Regions from separate parts of the Phyllobacterium sp. T2-21 genome, predicted to be linked through region 2. Evidence: riboswitches for the same ligand, from Rfam matches in the RefSeq annotation. Region 2 holds a riboswitch; each other region holds the start of a gene.
What was found. Region 2 has a riboswitch for cobalamin ahead of ACZ5FP_RS22745 (ribonucleoside-diphosphate reductase subunit alpha). Riboswitches for the same ligand answer to the same signal wherever they lie in the genome.
Positions count from the first base shown of each region.

Region 1: it holds a riboswitch for cobalamin, as region 2 does, so the genes downstream of both, cobU (bifunctional adenosylcobinamide kinase/adenosylcobinamide-phosphate guanylyltransferase) here and ACZ5FP_RS22745 (ribonucleoside-diphosphate reductase subunit alpha) in region 2, are expected to answer to the same signal.
Region 3: it holds a riboswitch for cobalamin, as region 2 does, so the genes downstream of both, ACZ5FP_RS17470 (aromatic ring-hydroxylating oxygenase subunit alpha) here and ACZ5FP_RS22745 (ribonucleoside-diphosphate reductase subunit alpha) in region 2, are expected to answer to the same signal.

Region 1 is NZ_AP027912.1:3,037,923-3,043,924, reverse strand. It holds gene ACZ5FP_RS15270 (isobutyryl-CoA dehydrogenase) at 1-811, opposite strand, end outside; gene ACZ5FP_RS15265 (cobyric acid synthase) at 931-2,409, shown strand; cobalamin riboswitch at 2,560-2,793, shown strand; gene cobU (bifunctional adenosylcobinamide kinase/adenosylcobinamide-phosphate guanylyltransferase) at 2,956-3,480, shown strand; gene cobW (cobalamin biosynthesis protein CobW) at 3,485-4,540, shown strand; gene cobN (cobaltochelatase subunit CobN) at 4,555-6,002, shown strand, end outside.
Region 2 is NZ_AP027915.1:128,935-134,936, reverse strand. It holds gene ACZ5FP_RS22765 (hemin-degrading factor) at 1-71, shown strand, start outside; gene ACZ5FP_RS22760 (heme/hemin ABC transporter substrate-binding protein) at 76-993, shown strand; gene ACZ5FP_RS22755 (FecCD family ABC transporter permease) at 990-2,111, shown strand; gene ACZ5FP_RS22750 (heme ABC transporter ATP-binding protein) at 2,114-2,905, shown strand; cobalamin riboswitch at 2,956-3,166, shown strand; gene ACZ5FP_RS22745 (ribonucleoside-diphosphate reductase subunit alpha) at 3,275-6,002, shown strand, end outside.
Region 3 is NZ_AP027912.1:3,519,797-3,525,798, reverse strand. It holds gene ACZ5FP_RS17490 (SDR family oxidoreductase) at 1-148, shown strand, start outside; gene ACZ5FP_RS17485 (fumarylacetoacetate hydrolase family protein) at 315-1,160, shown strand; gene ACZ5FP_RS17480 (L-fuconate dehydratase) at 1,198-2,475, shown strand; gene ACZ5FP_RS17475 (DUF1868 domain-containing protein) at 2,556-3,266, shown strand; cobalamin riboswitch at 3,378-3,577, shown strand; gene ACZ5FP_RS17470 (aromatic ring-hydroxylating oxygenase subunit alpha) at 3,703-4,947, shown strand; gene ACZ5FP_RS17465 (FAD-binding oxidoreductase) at 4,955-6,002, shown strand, end outside.

The DNA of each region.
Region 1 (6,002 bases), on a different replicon from region 2:
AGCCGACCGCCTTGTCGAGGGCGGACTGGGCACCGCCGAGCGAGCAGGCGGCAATGTTGAGGCGTCCGCCATCAAGGCCGCCCATGGCGATCTTGAAGCCGTCGCCTTCCGCCCCGAGGCGGTTTTCCACGGGAACGCGGCAATTGTCGAAAATCACCTGCCGGGTGGACTGGGCATTCCAGCCCATCTTGTGTTCATTGGCACCGAAGGACAGGCCGGGCGCGTCCTTCGGGATGATCAGGGTCGAAATGCCCTTCGGGCCATCTTCGCCGGTACGCACCATGGTGACGTAAAGGTCGGTATCGCCTGCGCCTGATATGAACTGCTTGGCGCCGTTGAGGACATAGTGGTCGCCGTCCCGCACCGCGCGGGTCTTGAGGGCGGCGGCATCCGAGCCGGAATTGGGCTCGGTCAGGCAATAGCTCGCCAGCCATTCCATCGAGATCAGCTGCGGCACGAAGCGCTGGCGCTGTTCGTCATTGCCGTAGAGATCGATCATCCATGTCGCCATGTTGTGGATCGAGATGAAGGCGGAGAAGGCCGGGCAGGCGGCAGACAGGGCTTCGAAGATCAGCACCGCATCAAGGCGTTTCAATCCCGAACCGCCGAACTCTTCCTTGGTGTAGATGCCGCCCATGCCGAGCGGGCCGGTCTCGCGAATCACATCGGCGGGAAAATGCTTGTCCCGGTCCCAGGCCAGCGCGTTCGGCGCCACGCGGTCCGCCGCGAAGGCGCGCGCCATGTCCTGAATCGCCAGCTGATCCTCATTGAGTTCGAACTGGCCGGACGCCGTATCAACGACCGCATCCATGATAACCTCCCTGTATTCCTCTTGATTTCCACTCTATCGCAAGCGCGGGGCCGCGCAACGATTCAGATAGGTTTTGCCGGGGGCTAGGAAGAGAAAGACATATCCGCTACTCAAAGCCCATGACGCACGCAATCATGTTGCAGGGAACAGGGTCAGATGTTGGTAAATCCGTCCTGGTGGCCGGACTTTGCCGGCTTGCGCGCAACCGCGGATTAAAGGTTCGGCCGTTCAAACCGCAGAACATGTCGAACAATGCGGCGGTCAGCGACGATGGCGGCGAGATCGGGCGGGCGCAGTGGCTGCAGGCCGTCGCCTGCGGCGTACCATCCTCGGTACATATGAACCCGGTGCTGCTGAAACCGCAATCGGAGACCGGCAGCCAGATCATCGTGCAGGGCAAAGTCTGGGGCCAGGCCAAGGGGCGCGACTACCAGACATTCAAGGCGCAGCTGCTCGATGCGGTCATGGCGTCGTGGGACATCGTCCGTGAGGGCGCCGATCTGGTCATCGTCGAGGGAGCGGGGTCTCCCGCCGAAATCAACCTGCGGGCGGGCGATATCGCCAATATGGGCTTTGCCATCCGCGCCAATGTGCCTGTCGTTCTGGTCGGCGATATCGATCGCGGCGGCGTGATCGCCTCGCTTGTCGGCACCCATGCGATCCTGCAGCGGGAAGACCGCGAGATGATTGCCGGCTATATCATCAACAAGTTTCGCGGCGACGTCTCGCTGTTCGATGACGGCCTGAAAGCCATAACGCAGTTCACCGGCTGGCCGTCATTCGGCGTGGTGCCATGGCTGAAGGACGCGGCGCGGCTGCCGGCCGAGGATTCCGTCGTGCTGGAACGTCTGGTGAAGGGCGAGGGCCGGGCGCTGAAGATCGCCGTGCCGGTGCTCGACCGCATCGCCAATTTCGATGATCTCGACCCGCTGATGGCCGAACCGCAGGTGGATGTGGTGATGGTGCGCAGCGGCGAGCGGCTGCCTGCCGATGCGGGACTGGTCATCATTCCCGGTTCCAAATCCACCATCGGCGACCTCCTGCGCTTCCGCGAGAACGGCTGGGACAGGGATCTCGACCTGCACCGGCGGCGCGGCGGCCATATCATCGGCATATGCGGCGGTTTCCAGATGCTCGGCCGGACCGTACGCGATCCCGACGGCATCGAGGGCAGCGTGACGGAGACGGCAGGGCTTGGGCATCTCGATATCGATACGGTGATGGAGCCGGAAAAGACCGTGCGCAACGTGGCGGCGCAGTCGCTGCCGTTCGACCTGCCGCTCGATGGCTACGAGATTCATCTGGGCCGGACGACCGGCCCGGACTGTTCGCGCCCCGCCGTGCGCATCAACGGCGTCGATGACGGCGCCATATCGGCGGACGGCAAGGTGTTCGGCACCTATCTGCACGGGCTTTTTGCGGCGGACCGGTTTCGTGCCGCGCTGCTGGGCACGATGGGCATTGCCGCTGAAACATTCGACTACAAGGCCGGGGTGGACGCCGCGCTGGACAGTATCGCTGCCGAGCTTGAAACAGTGCTGGATGTGGACGCGCTGCTTGCATGTGCTGCGGTGCGTGGTTCGACAAGCTCACCATGAGGGGATGGGTGGGCTGCAATGCTAATCGCGGAGATTGCAGAACATATCCCCTGCAATCCTCCACCTCCCTCATGGTGAGCTTGTCGAACCACCCACTACTCCCTGAGCAAACCGCGCGGATTCCATTGACATTTCCCGTGGGGGGTGAATAACGTCCCAGCCATGATTGGTTCCCATATTGGCCAAAGGCCAAGGGATCAAAAGGGAATGCGACGGTTGTACCCTCAAGGGCGACCCCACCGCAGCCGACCCCGCGACTGTAGAGCGGCGAGGATCAATGCAAAGCCTGACGCATATGCAGAAGGCAGCCACTGGGAAACCGGGAAGGCGGCATTCATCATGTGACCCGCGAGCCAGGAGACCTGCCAGTCATAGAGCGTTTCCCAGGAAGCGCTCGGGGCAATCCTGCCCAAGAACCGAAGGGTCGTGTCCCTTCAGGCCCAGCACGGAGGTTGTTATGGCTGCTCGCATTGTATACGCGCTCGTTTCCCCGCCCGCATTCCGCTTGATCGTACCTGACGGATCATCGCGATTGCAGTGACGGCGATGCCCCAGCTGAATCACGGCGTGACCTTCATTCTCGGCGGTGCCCGCTCGGGCAAGTCCAGCTTTGCCGAAGGCCTGATCATGGCTTCCGGCCTTGAGCCCGTTTATCTCGCAACCGGCAGGTCCTGGGACGAGGAAATGTCAGTCCGCATCGACCTGCACAAGGCGCAGCGCGGATCATCCTGGCACACCATCGAAGAGCCGCTCGATCTGGTGGACACCCTGCAGGGGGTTGCAGCCGAAGGAAAAGCGATCCTCGTCGATTGCCTGACGCTCTGGCTGACCAATCTGATGATGGCCGAGCGCGATATCACCGCCGAGACACGGCAGCTCATGCAAGTGCTGCCGAAACTTCCGGGCTCGATCGTTCTGGTTTCGAACGAAGTGGGTCTCGGCATTGTACCGGAGAACCGCATGGCGCGCGATTTTCGCGACCATGCCGGACGTCTCCATCAGGCCGTGGCACAGGCCGCGGCAACAGTCTATTTCGTGGCAGCCGGGCTGCCGCTCACCATGAAGGGATAGGAATATGCAGGGTCAGAAGATTCCAGCAACGGTCATCACCGGTTTTCTCGGTTCGGGCAAAACCACGATGATCCGCAATCTGCTCGAAAATGCCAATGGCAAGCGCATCGCGCTCATCATCAATGAGTTCGGCGATCTTGGTGTCGACGGCGGCCTGCTCAAGGGCTGCGGCATCGAAGCCTGCCGGGATGAGGATGTGATCGAATTGAACAATGGCTGCATCTGCTGCACCGTGGCCGATGATTTCATCCCGACCATGACCAAGCTGCTCGACCGTCCGGACCGTCCGGATCATATCGTCATCGAGACCTCGGGCCTCGCGCTGCCGCAGCCTCTGGTTGCAGCTTTCAACTGGCCGGAGATCAAGACGCAGGTGACGGTTGACGGTGTCGTCACCGTGATCGACGCTTCCGCCGTGTCCGAAGGCCGCTTTGCCGATGACCACGACAAGGTGGATGCCCAGCGCATCCAGGACGAATCGCTCGACCATGACAGCCCGCTCGAGGAACTGTTCGAGGACCAGATCCGTGCCGCCGACCTGATCGTGCTGAACAAGAGCGACCTGATCAGCGACAAGCAGCTCGACGGCGTGCGCGGCGATGTGCAGAGCCGCTCGTCGCGCTCGCTCAACATGGTATCGGCCAGCTTCGGCAAGCTCAGCAATGAACTGCTGCTCGGTCTCGGCGTCGGCACCGAAGAGGACATTGCCAACCGCAAGTCGCACCATGAAATGGAACATGAAGCGGGCGAAGAGCACGACCATGACGAGTTCGAGAGCTTTGTTGTCGGGCTTGGTCCGGTGGCCGAACCCAAAAACTTTGTCGAAAAGCTGAAGGCCGTGATTGCCGATCACGACATCCTGCGCCTGAAAGGCTTTGCCGATGTTCCCGGCAAGCCGATGCGGCTGGTGGTGCAGGCCGTCGGCACGCGCATCGAGCATTACTTCGACCGCGCGTGGAATCCGGGCGAGGAACGGCAGACCCGTCTCGTCGTCATCGGACTGCACGATATCGACAACGACGCCATTACATCGGCGGTCACCGCCGCTGCCGCTGCCTGACGATAGGATATTGAATGCATCTCCTGCTTGCCCAGAAAGGCACCATCGCTGAAGGCACCGAGGCCATCGACCTCGGCCAGACGCCGGGAGATGTGCTGTTCCTGTCCGCCGCCGATACGGAACTGGCGAGCCTTGCCGCCGCACGGCGGCAGGGCGACGGTGCAGTTTCGCTGCGCCTTGCCAATATGATGAGCCTGTCACACCCGATGTCCGTCGACGCCTATGTCGAGCGGACAGCGCGCCATGCCAGGCTGATCGTCGTCCGGGTGATCGGCGGCGAGAGCTACTGGCCCTATGGCCTCGAAGCGCTGCATGCCTGCGCCGTCAATCACAAGGTGCAGCTTGCGGTGCTGCCGGGGGACGACAAGCCCGATCCGGGGCTCGACCGGTTTTCGACCGTCGCCCGGCATGATCGCGATGCGCTCTGGCATTATCTGCTGGAGGGCGGGGCGCAGAATGCCCAGCGTTTCCTCGACTATTGCGCGGCGCTGATCTCATCAGGCGAGAAGCCGCAGGAGGCCGCGCCGCTGCTCAAGGCGGGGTTGTGGTGGCCCGGCAATTCAGCACCCTCGCTGGACGCGATGCGCCATGACTGGACGGACGGCGCGCCTGTCATTGCCATCTGCTTCTACCGGGCGCTGGTGCAGAGCGGCCAGACCCAGCCTGTGGCGGCTTTGCTTGATGCGTTGCGCGCCAAGGGGCTCAATCCGCTGCCGGTGTTCGTCTCCAGCCTGAAGGACCCGGTTTCCATCGCCACGCTGGAGAGCATCTTTGCCGAAGCGCCGCCCGCCGTGGTGTTGAATGCCACGGGGTTTGCCGTGTCTGCACCCGGTTCCGCGCGCAAGCCGACGGTGCTTGAACATGATGGCGCAATGGTGCTGCAGGTCATCTTCTCCGGCTCCAGCGCCGAGCAGTGGCGCCAGTCGGATCAGGGCCTTTCCGCCCGCGACCTGGCGATGAATGTTGCCCTGCCTGAGGTGGATGGCCGGGTTTTGTCGCGCGCCGTGTCGTTCAAGTCGGCGCAGCATTTCGACGAAGCGGTGCAGGCCAATATCGTCATGCATGAACCGCAGGCCGACCGTGTCGCCTTCGTTGCCGATCTCGCGGCGAACTGGGCACGTCTGCGCACGGGCAAACCGGACGAGCGCCGCGTTGCGCTCGTCATGGCCAACTATCCCAACCGGGACGGACGGCTTGGCAATGGCGTCGGGCTCGACACCCCTGCGGGTACATGGCAGGTGCTGAAATCCATGCGCGATGCCGGATACGATATCGCCGATATGCCCGCCGATGGCGAAGCGCTGATCAACCATCTGATGGCGGGCCCGACCAATGCGGCCAGCGACGGGCGCGCCATCCGCGAGACGATTTCGCTCAATCAATACAACAGCTTCTTTCAATCGCTTCCCCAAGTGATTCAGGAGAAGGTGACGGCGCGCTGGGGTGCGCCGGATGCCGATCC
Region 2 (6,002 bases):
GCTCGGGCGAACGGGAAGACTGGCGCCAGCTTGTCGAAAACCTGCCGCGCATCCTGCGTTCGGCCGCGTAAGGAAATGACCATGTTCGCTAAACGCCAGAGCAAGCCGGCAAGGCTGCATCTCGCCGCTTCGCTCGCCGGGCTGATGGCATTGCTTTCCGCACAAAGCATGGCTTCTGCAGAAGAAGTCACCGGGCGTCTTCCCAATGCCAGCCGGGTGGTGTCCATCGGCGACTCCATCACGGAGATCGTCTATGCGCTGGGGGAAGAGGGGCACCTCGTCGGCCGTGACCAGACGAGTACCTACCCGCAAGCAGCGCAGAAGCTGCCCGATGTCGGCTACATGCGCGCACTGTCCCCCGAAGGGGTTCTGTCCATCAACCCGACAGCCATCATTGCCGTGGAAGGCAGCGGCCCGAAGGAAACCATCGATGTCCTGAAGAAAGCCAGCATCCCCTTCGTTTTTGTGCCGGAAGATTACACCGGAAAGAGTATCGCGGCGAAAATACGCGTGGTGGGTACGGCGCTTGGCGTTGGCGACAAGGCGGAAAAACTGGCGTCGCGGGTCGAGAACGATTTGCAGGCGGCTGAAGACGCAACGAAGAACATCAAGAACCGCAAGCGCGTCCTGTTCGTCCTCAGTGCTCAGGGCGGCAAGATCATGGCGTCGGGCACCAAAACGGCAGCCAATGGGATCATTGCACTGGCCGGTGCCGACAATGCGATCACGGAATATCCCGGATACAAGCCATTGACGGACGAAGCGATCATCACGGCCAAACCCGACGTCATTCTGGTCATGGACCGCGGTGGTGACCATGCGTCCGACAATGCCGACCTTCTTGCCAATACGGCGATTGCCGCAACGCCCGCCGGCAAGGACAAGAAGATCATCCGCATGAGTGGTCAGTATCTGCTGGGCTTCGGGCCGCGTGCGCCCAAGGCAATTCACGAGCTGGCAGAAGCCATTTACGGCAACGAACTCGGCAAATGAGTGAGACCGTCTTGAGAAAACCTGCCGTCCTTGCTTCCGCACAGGGCGGCAGCAGACTGCGCCCGGAGGGCGACCGGTCGGCGTTTGCGCGCATGGTCATTGCCTGCCTGTGCGTGGCGCTCGTTGCCACAGTCCTTTTCAGCCTTGCCTTTGGTGCATCCGATGCATCGGTCCTCTCCGTCGTGAAGTCCCTGATTGCTGGATCCGATACCACGGACAATGCGCTCTCCGTCCGTGATCGCATCATCATTTACGATATCCGCTTGCCCCGCGTCATTCTCGGCGCGCTGATCGGCGCGTCGCTCGCCGTATCGGGTGCAGTCATGCAGGGATTGTTCCGCAATCCGCTGGCCGACCCCGGCATCGTCGGCGTCTCGGCGGGCGCCGGGCTTGGCGCGGTCAGCATCATCGTTCTCGGCGGAACCTTCCTCGCCCCGGTGATCGCCCTGTTCAGTCTCTATGCCTTGCCGCTCGCCGCTTTCTTCGGCGCCCTCATCTTCACGCTCGTCCTCTACCACGTCGCGACGCGGCGCGGACAGACATCCATCGCCACCATGCTGCTCGCCGGTATTGCGCTCGGCGCGATGGCCGCCGCCTATATCGGTGTCCTGGTCTATGTCGCCGACGACAAGCAATTGCGCGATCTGACATTCTGGGGGCTGGGATCGCTGGCGGGAGCCAATTGGGTCAAGATCGCCGCATCAGGCCCGCTCATTGCGCTCGCTCTCGTCATTTCACCGTTCCTCGCCCGCGGCCTCAACGGGCTCGCCCTCGGGGAAGCATCGGCCAGCCATCTCGGCATCCCGGTACAGCGGTTCAAACGCATCGCCATTGTCACCGTCGCTGCCGCCACCGGCGCATCGGTTGCGGTCAGCGGCGGCATCGGTTTTCTCGGCGTCGTCGTTCCGCATCTGCTGCGCCTCGTGATCGGCCCCGATCATCGCTATCTCCTGCCGGCCGCCGCTCTCCTTGGCGCCAGCCTGCTGCTGATTGCCGATGCGGTCAGCCGAACGATTGTTGCGCCATCGGAACTGCCGATCGGCATCGTCACGGCAGCCGTCGGCGCACCGTTCTTCCTGTGGATATTGCTGCGCCGCCGCGGCATTCTGGACCTCTGACCATGATCCGTGTTTCCAATGTCTTCGTATCCCTCGGCCGAAACAGAATCGTCGCGGACGTATCCTTTGATGCGGAGGCCGGCGCATTCACAGTTATCGTCGGACCCAATGGATCGGGTAAAACTACCCTGATGCGCGCACTCTCCGGTGATCTGCCGCATGAGGGCGTCATCAGCATCAACGGCACGCCGATCGACCGGCTGAAGCTCTGGCAGATGGCAACCATGCGGGCGATCCTGCCGCAATCCACCTCGCTGTCCTTCCCGTTCACCGTGCGTGAGATCGTCAAGCTGGGCATGACCAGCGGCCGCTCCGGTGTTTCGCGCCACAACGTGGACACACTGCCCGATGAAGCGCTTGAGCGCGTTGACCTCGCGGGTTTCGGCGGGCGGTTCTATCAGGAACTCTCCGGCGGCGAGCAGCAACGGGTGCAACTGGCGCGCGTCCTCTGCCAAGTCTGGCAGCCGGTGCTCGACGGCCAGCCGCGCTTTCTGTTCCTCGATGAGCCGGTGTCGAGCCTCGATATCAAACATCAGCTGATCATCATGCAGATTGCCCGCGACTTTGCCGATCGCGGTGGCGGGGTCATCGCTATCCTGCATGACCTCAACCTCACCTCCATGTTTGCCGACCGGGTCGTGGTCATGCACAGGGGGAGGGCCGATTCTGTGGGCACCCCCACGGAGGTCTTGACCGATGACCGCATCCTGCGCGTCTATGAATGTGCGCTCAAGGTGGGCGGTGTGCCCGGAAAATCCGTGCCGTTCGTCTTGCCGCAATCCGCAGCGTTCTGAGCAAGTGAAGATGCCGCTATCCACCTATTGACTAAAAACGGCGATTTGATACTAAATATAGATGTTATGGTTCTCCCCGAGTCGCAAGACCGGGAGCTAAGAGGGAAGCCGGTGAAATGTCCTGGACATTGATGCCGGCGCTGCCCCCGCAACTGTAAACAGCGAGTTGTTGTCGACAATGCCACTGGAGCCGCGCTTCGGGAAGGCCGACACCAGCGCCGACCTGTGAGCCAGGAGACCTGCCATGACATGATGAACGTCCACGGGCGGGGTGTCCCGGTGTGTCGCTTGCAATGGTCGGCCGCAAGCTGACCGGATTCTTGCACGCGTGCGCTCGACCTTTGCCCCCAACATTTGGGGTATAAGCACATGTCTCTTTCTCTTCAAACCACCCGCGCCGACGGTCAGTCGCCGGTTCGTCCCGCTGAACTGCAGCCATCATCCAGCGAGCCCGGCTATCGCGTCATTCGCCGCAATGGCTCGGTCACACCCTTCGACCCGCTGAAAATCACCGTTGCTCTCACTAAAGCCTTCCTCGCCGTCGAAGGCAACGTCGCTGCCGGTTCGCGCCGTGTGCACGATGTCGTCGAAGGCTTGACCGCCGACATCGTGACAACATTGAAGCGCCGCAGCAGTGAAGCCCGTCTGTTCCACATCGAGGATGTGCAGGATCAGGTCGAACTTGCCCTCATGCGCAGCGAAAACCACAAGGTCGCCCGCGCCTACGTGCTCTACCGGGAAGAACGCGCGCGAGAACGGGCGAAGCTGGTTGAACCCGTGGCCGAAACCGGCCCGTCCCTCAGCGTCACCCTGCTTGATGGGACCAGGGCACCGCTCGATGCGGCGCGCCTCGCCCGCATCATCGATGAAGCCTGTGAAGGACTTGAGGGGGTCAGCGCCGCACCGATCCTCAGCGAAACCCAGCGCAATCTTTACGACGGTATCACGCTCGATGAATTGTCGCTTGCGCCCATTCTGGCTGCACGCACACTCGTTGAAACAGAACCGAACTATTCCTTTGTCACCGCGCGGCTGCTTCTCGACAAACTGCGCCGCGAAGCCTTGAGCTTTGTCTTCGGCAGGCCCGAACAGGCGACCCAGCATGAAATGGCGGAGCGATACGCCGATTATTTCCCCGCCTATGTGAAGGCCGGCATTGAAGCCGAACTGCTCGATCCGGAACTCGCCCGCTTCGACCTGCGGAAAATATCAGCAGCCCTGAAGCCGGAACGCGACCTGCAGTTCCAGTATCTTGGCCTGCAGACATTGTATGATCGTTATCTCCAGCAGACACGCGGTATCCGGTTCGAACTGCCACAGGCCTTCCTGATGCGCGTTGCCATGGGCCTCGCCACCCGTGAGATCGACCGGGAAGCACGCGCCATCGAATTCTACGATCTGCTGTCGTCGTTCGACTTCATGGCTTCCACCCCGACCTTGTTCAATTCGGGCACGTTGCGCCCGCAGCTGTCCTCCTGCTTCCTGACCACCGTCGCCGACGATCTCGATGGCATCTTCAAGGCGGTGAAGGACAATGCGCTCCTGGCAAAATATTCCGGTGGCCTCGGCAATGACTGGACGCCCGTGCGTGGTCTTGGCGCCCATATCAAGGGAACCAACGGCGAAAGCCAAGGCGTTGTACCGTTCCTGAAAGTGGCCAACGATACGGCCATCGCGGTCAATCAGGGCGGCAAGCGCAAGGGCGCGGTCTGCGCCTATCTCGAGACCTGGCATGTCGACATCGAGGAGTTCCTCGATCTGCGCAAGAATACCGGTGACGACCGCCGCCGCACCCACGACATGAACACCGCCAACTGGGTGCCTGACCTGTTCATGAGCCGCGTCGAGGCGGACGAGCAATGGACCCTGTTCTCACCCGACGAGACGCCGGATTTGCACGACCTCTATGGCGCGGCATTCAAATCCGCCTACGAGGCCTATGAAGCCAAGGCCGCACGCGGGAAAATCCGTGTCTTCCGCACCGTGCGGGCACTGGATCTCTGGCGCCGGATTTTGACGATGCTGTTCGAGACGGGCCACCCATGGGTCACGTTCAAGGACCCTTGCAATATTCGCTCGCCGCAGGGTCATGTCGGCGTGGTGCATTCCTCGAACCTGTGCACGGAAATTACCCTCAACACATCGAAGGATGAGGTTGCGGTGTGCAACCTCGGCTCGATCAATCTTGCCAATCACATTGCAGCCGAAGGTCTCGACCTCAAGCGTCTGGCGCGCACTGTGGCAACGGCCATGCGCATGCTCGACAATGTCATCGACATCAACTTCTACACGATCCCGGAAGCGCGCCATTCCAACCTGCGTCACCGTCCGGTCGGCCTCGGGCTGATGGGCTTCCAGGATGCATTGCAGGCTCTGCGTATTCCCTATGCCTCCAACGAGGCCGTGGCTTTCGCCGATCTCAGCATGGAAGCCATTTCGTATCACGCCATTTCGGCATCCGTTGATCTTGCTGGCGAACGCGGCAGCTATCCGAGCTTCAGCGGTTCGCTCTGGTCAAAAGGCATTCTCCCGATCGATTCCATTGAACTGCTCGATCAGGCCCGCACGGCGACTGGTGCCAGGCTTTCGATGGACCGCAGCACTACCCTTGACTGGGAAGCCCTGCGCAAGCGGGTGACGACAACCGGAATGCGCAATTCCAACACCATGGCGATTGCCCCCACCGCAACGATTTCCAACATTTGCGGCGTTGCCCAGTCCATCGAGCCCGCCTATCAGAACCTATTCGTCAAATCCAACATGTCGGGCGACTTCACCGTCGTGAATGCTGCACTGGTGCATGACCTGAAGCAGCGCGGGCTATGGGACGAGGTGATGATTTCGGACCTGAAATATTTCGACGGCTCGGTGGGTGAAATCGACCGCATTCCCGCCGACCTCAAGGCGCTCTATGCCACAGCGTTCGAAATCGACAGCGCATGGCTGATTGCCGCGGCCTCGCGCCGGCAGAAATGGATCGATCAGGCTCAGTCCCTCAACCTCTATATTGCCAACCCGAGCGGCAAGAAGCTGGACGAGCTCTATCGCCTCGCTTGGAACAGCGGCCTGAAGACGACCTACTACCTCCGCTCGCGCT
Region 3 (6,002 bases), on a different replicon from region 2:
CGAAGCCGCGCGCGCGGCTTTCATTGCGCGCCAGCCGATGGGCCGTCTCGGCCTGCCGGAGGAAATTGCCGACCTTGCCGTCTATCTCGCCGGTGCGACCTACACGACGGGGCAGGCTTACAACATCGATGGCGGCTGGACCGTCTAGGAGACTTTGCCAATCCACCCTGATGGGCATCTGATGCGATTTTCTGCGCTTCCGGTGCTCATGGACGAAAATGTCCACTGCGCTCCGGTTCTCGACAACCGCACCAGCTCCCTCATCAGGATGAATTGTCAGAAGCCTCCTCCCATGCAATCGGAAGGAACAGACGATGAAATTTCTACGTTATGGCGAACCGGGACAGGAAAAGCCCGGCGTGCTGGATGCCAAGGGGCACATCCGCGATCTCTCCGGCAAGGTGAACGATCTTGCCGGGACCGTGCTCGACCCGGAAGCGCTGGCGAAATTGTCTGCGCTCGATATCGAAAACCTGCCTGCCGTTGAGGGCAATCCGCGCCTTGGCCCCTGCGTTGCCGGAACCGGAAAATTCATCTGCATCGGCCTCAACTATGCCGACCATGCGGCGGAATCCGGCATGGCCGTGCCGCCGGAGCCGGTGATTTTCATGAAGGCCACATCGGCGATATCAGGGCCGAATGACGATCTGGTCATTCCGCGCGGTTCGGAAAAGACCGACTGGGAAGTCGAGCTCGGCATCGTCATCGGCCGCACGGCAAAATATGTCAGTGAAGCCGAGGCGCTGGATTATGTCGCGGGGTACTGCACCGTGCACGATGTCAGCGAGCGCGCCTTCCAGACGGAGCGGGCAGGGCAATGGACCAAGGGCAAATCCTGCGACACGTTCGGTCCGACCGGTCCGTGGCTGGTGACGAAAGATGAAGTGGCCGACCCGCAGAACCTCGGCATGTGGCTGAAGGTGAATGGCGAGACCATGCAGAACGGCTCGACCCGGACCATGGTCTACGGCGTTGCCTTTCTCGTCTCCTATCTCAGCCAGTTCATGTCGCTGCATCCCGGCGACATCATCTCGACCGGGACGCCGCCCGGCGTCGGCATGGGCATGAAGCCGCCGCGCTACCTCAAGGCAGGTGACGTGATCGAGCTGGGCATTGACGGCCTTGGAACCCAGAAACAGGTGGCACGCGCCGACGTCTAACGCGTGCTGACCCGCAACCTTATTCAAGAGGCATATTGTGACCCGCATTACCGATCTTCGCGTCTTCGACGTCCGCTTCCCCACCTCGCAGAGCCTGGATGGATCGGACGCCATGAACCCGGACCCGGATTATTCCGCCGCCTACGTCATCCTCGATACGGACAACAAGGCTTTGTCCGGCCATGGGCTGACTTTCACCATCGGTCGCGGCAATGAAATCTGCTGCCTGGCGATTGAAGCGATGAAGCATCTCGTCGTCGGGCTGGAACTGGACTGGGTGAAGGAAAATCCCGGCCGTTTCTGGCACTTCATCACCGGCGACAGCCAGTTGCGCTGGATCGGGCCCGACAAGGGCGCGATGCATCTGGCGACGGGCGCGGTGGTCAATGCGGTCTGGGACTTGCTTGCCAAGGAAGCGGGCAAGCCGGTCTGGCAGCTGGTCGGCGAGATGACGCCGGAAGAAATCGTCGATATCATCGACTTCCGCTACCTCACCGACGTGCTGACGCGCGAGGAAGCGCTCGCCATCCTGCGCAAGGCGGAGAACGGCAAGAAGGAGCGGATCGCGACGCTGCAGGCGGAAGGCTATCCCTGCTACACCACATCGGCGGGCTGGCTCGGCTATTCCGATGAAAAGCTGCGCCGCCTCTGCCAGGAAGCGGTCGACGCCGGTTTCAACCACATCAAGATGAAGGTCGGCCGCGATCTTGAAGACGATATCCGCCGCCTGACCATTGCCCGCGAGGTGATCGGGCCGGACCGTATCCTGATGATCGATGCCAACCAGGTTTGGGAAGTGGGCGAGGCCATCGACTGGGTCAACAAGCTTGCCTTCGTCAAGCCGTTCTTCATCGAGGAGCCGACCAGCCCGGATGACGTGGCGGGCCACCGCAAGATCCGGCAGGCAATCAAGCCTGTGAAGGTCGCGACCGGCGAGATGTGCCAGAACCGCATTATGTTCAAGCAGTTCATCGCCGAAGGCGCCATCGATGTGGTGCAGATCGATTCGTGCCGGATGGGCGGCCTCAATGAAGTGCTGGCCGTGCTGCTGATTGCCGCCAAATATGAACTACCCGTCTGGCCGCATGCGGGCGGTGTCGGCCTGTGCGAATATGTGCAGCATCTGTCGATGATCGACTACATCGCCGTGTCGGGGACGAAAGAGGGGCGGGTGATCGAATATGTCGACCATCTGCACGAACATTTTGTCGATCCCTGCAACATCCGGGATGCCGCCTATATGCCGCCGTCGCTGCCGGGTTTCTCGATTGAAATGAAACAGGCGTCGATCGAGGAATATCTCCACCGGCCATAGGAAAAGGGGCGGGGCTTCATCAGTCTGACAAAGAGCTGTCCTATGGCGGTTGCATCGTCTTCTCTCGTCACGGGGTTCCCATGCTCGACCTGATCAAGCCTTCGCTTGCCCGCTTTGCCGCCAGCCTGCACCCGGAACCGCCGGTGCATCTCGGCCGACGCTACAACGGCGCGGGCGTCTTTCAGCCGGAACCCGGCAATACGGTGGTCTGCCATCTGGTGAAGGGCTCCGAGTCGGAAGCCTCGGTCATTGCCGTGCGCGACCGGATGCTGGCGATGCCCGATGCCGGCCAACTGGCCTTTACCCCCGTCTCCAGCCTGCACATGACGCTGTTTCAGGGCATTATCGAATATCGCCGCCGCCCGTCCTATTGGCCAGATGATGTTCCACTGGAGACAAGCATCGACGACATGACGCGGCTTTACGTGGATCGCCTGCAGGATTTCGAGGGATGCGGACCATTCAACGTCGAGGTGATCGATGTCACGCCCGCAGGCCTGACCGTGGCCGGTGCGAGCGAATATGACGAGCGCATCATGCGCGCCTGGCGCGACGAACTGGCCGTGCCGTTCGGTTACCGGCATCCTGATCACGACACCTATGTCTTCCACATCACGCTGGCCTATCCGATCGCGCGGTTCCCGGATGAAAGGCTCGGGGCCTGGCAGGAACTTCTGGATGATTGCCTAGCATTCATCCGGCGTGAATCGCCGGTCATTGCGTTGAATCCGCCCGCATTCTGCAGTTTTGCCGATATGAATCATTTCGAGGAACTGGTGGTTCTGGATTGAACCAGAGGCCGTTTGATCGCCAATCTGCGACATAGTGTACACGCGCCCGGCGTGTCGTCTTACGTAAATGCGATGTCGTTTCCGCACCTATTCTTTTTGGGTGCCTGATGCTTTTATCGGGGCACTTGAGGTGCCGCTTTTCTAGGGAAGCGGAGAATTGGGAAGCCGGTCGGAAACCCGGCGCTGCCCCCGCAACGGTAGTGGAGTGAAACACGGCATAACAGCCACTGGGTCACAACCCCGGGAAGGCGTCGTGACAGCCGATACGGCAACTCCAGAGCCCGGAAACCAGCCTCGGTACCAAAAACCGACTGATCGCGGTGGGCGATCAAGGAGCATGATTCTGTGCGGGCACCAGCCGGTGGCTGGCCGTGCAGGCGTTCTTCCTCCGTCACCACCAGTCAGTTCTTTCGCAACATCGAGGCGAGGACACGACATGGATATACGCAACGAACTGCTCCGGAACCTGAGAAACCGGAAACCCGGCTACGGCCTTGAACAGTCTTTCTATTCCGATCCGGATTATTTCCGGCTGGATATGGAGAACATCTTTTATCGCGACTGGCTGTTCATCGGCCATGATTGCGAAGTCGCCAAGCCCGGCAACTTCTTCACGGTGCAGGTCGGCGACTATCCCGTGGTCATCGTGCGCGACCGCCAGGGCCAGATCCGGGCTTTTCACAATTCCTGCCGCCATCGCGGCTCGCGCGTCTGCTCGGCCGAGCGCGGCACGTCGGCCAAGCTCGTCTGCCCCTATCACCAGTGGACCTACGAGCTTGACGGGCGCCTGCTGTTCGCCCGCCAGATGGGCGATGATTTCGACGCCAGCCAGCACAGCCTGAAGCCGGTGCAGTGCGAAAGCGTCGGCGGTTACATCTTCATCTGCCTGGCGCAGAATCCTGTCGATTTCAGCGCGACGCGCGCGCTGATCGAACCCTATCTCGCGCCGCACCACCTCACCGAAACCAAGGTCGCCTATCAGAGCACCATCGTCGAAAAGGGCAACTGGAAGCTGGTCTGGGAAAACAACCGCGAGTGCTATCACTGCGTGGCCAATCATCCCGAGCTGTGCAAGACCTTCCCGGAAGCGCCGAGCGTGAGCGGTGTCCAGGGCGCCGCAGACGATCCGGAAATTGCCGCGCATTGGCAGCGTTGCGAAGCGGCAGGCCTGCCCAGCATTTTCCGCATGTCCGATGACGGCCAGTACCGCGCCACCCGTGTGCCGCTGCTGCGCGATGCGGAAAGCTATACGATGAGCGGGCGCCGCGCCGTCGGCCGGCAGCTCAGCGACAGTGTCAACGAGAAGCAGATCGGCTCGCTGCTGCTGTTCCATTACCCGACCACCTGGAACCATATCCTCGGCGACCATGCCATTTCCTTCCGCGTGCTGCCGCTCGGCCCGGATGAAACGCAGGTCACCACCAAATGGCTGGTGCACAAGGATGCGGTCGAGGGCGTGGATTACACCATCGAGGAACTGACGCATGTCTGGCTCGAGACCAATGACCAGGACCGCCGGATCGTCGAGGAAAACGCATTCGGCATCCGTTCGCCCGCCTACGAGCCCGGACCCTATTCGCCCGAGCATGAAGGCGGCGTGCTGCAATTCCTCGAATGGTACTGCAGGTTCATGGAAGAGCGTCTCTCCGGCGGCGATACGCGGCTCAGCAAGGTAGCATAGGTACACAATGAACATGGGCGTTCCTCAGTCTTACCCGCACCTCGACCAGATGCAGCCATGGAATGACCGGCTGCATCTGCTGGAGTGTCTGTCGATCATCGAGGAAGCGCCGAATGTGAAGACTTTCACATTCCGTTCCGACAACCAGAACTGGTTCCGCTATGAGCCGGGCCAGTTCATGACCTTCGAGCTGCCGGTGCAGCCCGAAGCCGTCCTGCGCACCTATACGCTCTCCTCCAGCCCGTCACGGCCCTTCACCATCGCCGTGACGGTCAAGGCCCAGGAGAACAGCATCGGCACCCGCTGGATGCTGGATCACCTGACCCCGGGCATGCGGCTGAAGGCCTTCGGTCCGCTCGGCGATTTCTCCATGCGCAGGCATCCGGGGGAAAAGTACCTGTTCATCTCGGCCGGGTCCGGCATCACGCCGATGATGTCGATGACCCGCTGGATGCATGATTGCGCCCCGCAGAGCGATATCAGCTTCGTCACCTGCGCCCGCCGGCCCAGCGACATCATTTTCCGCAGGGAATTGGAATATCTGACAAACTGCATGCCCAACCTGAAACTGTCGTTCCTGATCAAGGAACACGAGATGGGGCAGGTGTGGACCGGTATCCGCGGGCGGCTGGAAGCGCCCAAGCTGCCGCTGCTGTCGCCGGATTTCAAGGACAGGACGATCTTCTGCTGCGGTCCGGAAGGTTTCATGCGCGATGTACGCGGTATGCTCGAAGCCAGCGGTTTCGACATGGCGCACTATCATCAGGAAAGCTTCGGTCCGGCTGCCGAACCCGTTCTGCCCGCCTTCGATGTGATGTCCACCGACGCCGTGGAAGCGTCGGCGACGATCACCTTTTCCATGTCGGGCATGGACGTGCCCTGCATGCCGGGGGATACGATCCTCAAGGCGGCGCGCGGCGCCGGTATCCGCATTGCGGCGGCCTGCGAATCCGGCCTGTGCGGCACGTGCAAGGTGATGAAACTCTCGGGCAAGTCCGAGATGGATCACAATGGCGGTATTCTCGACGAGGAAATCGACGAGGGATTTGTCCTCG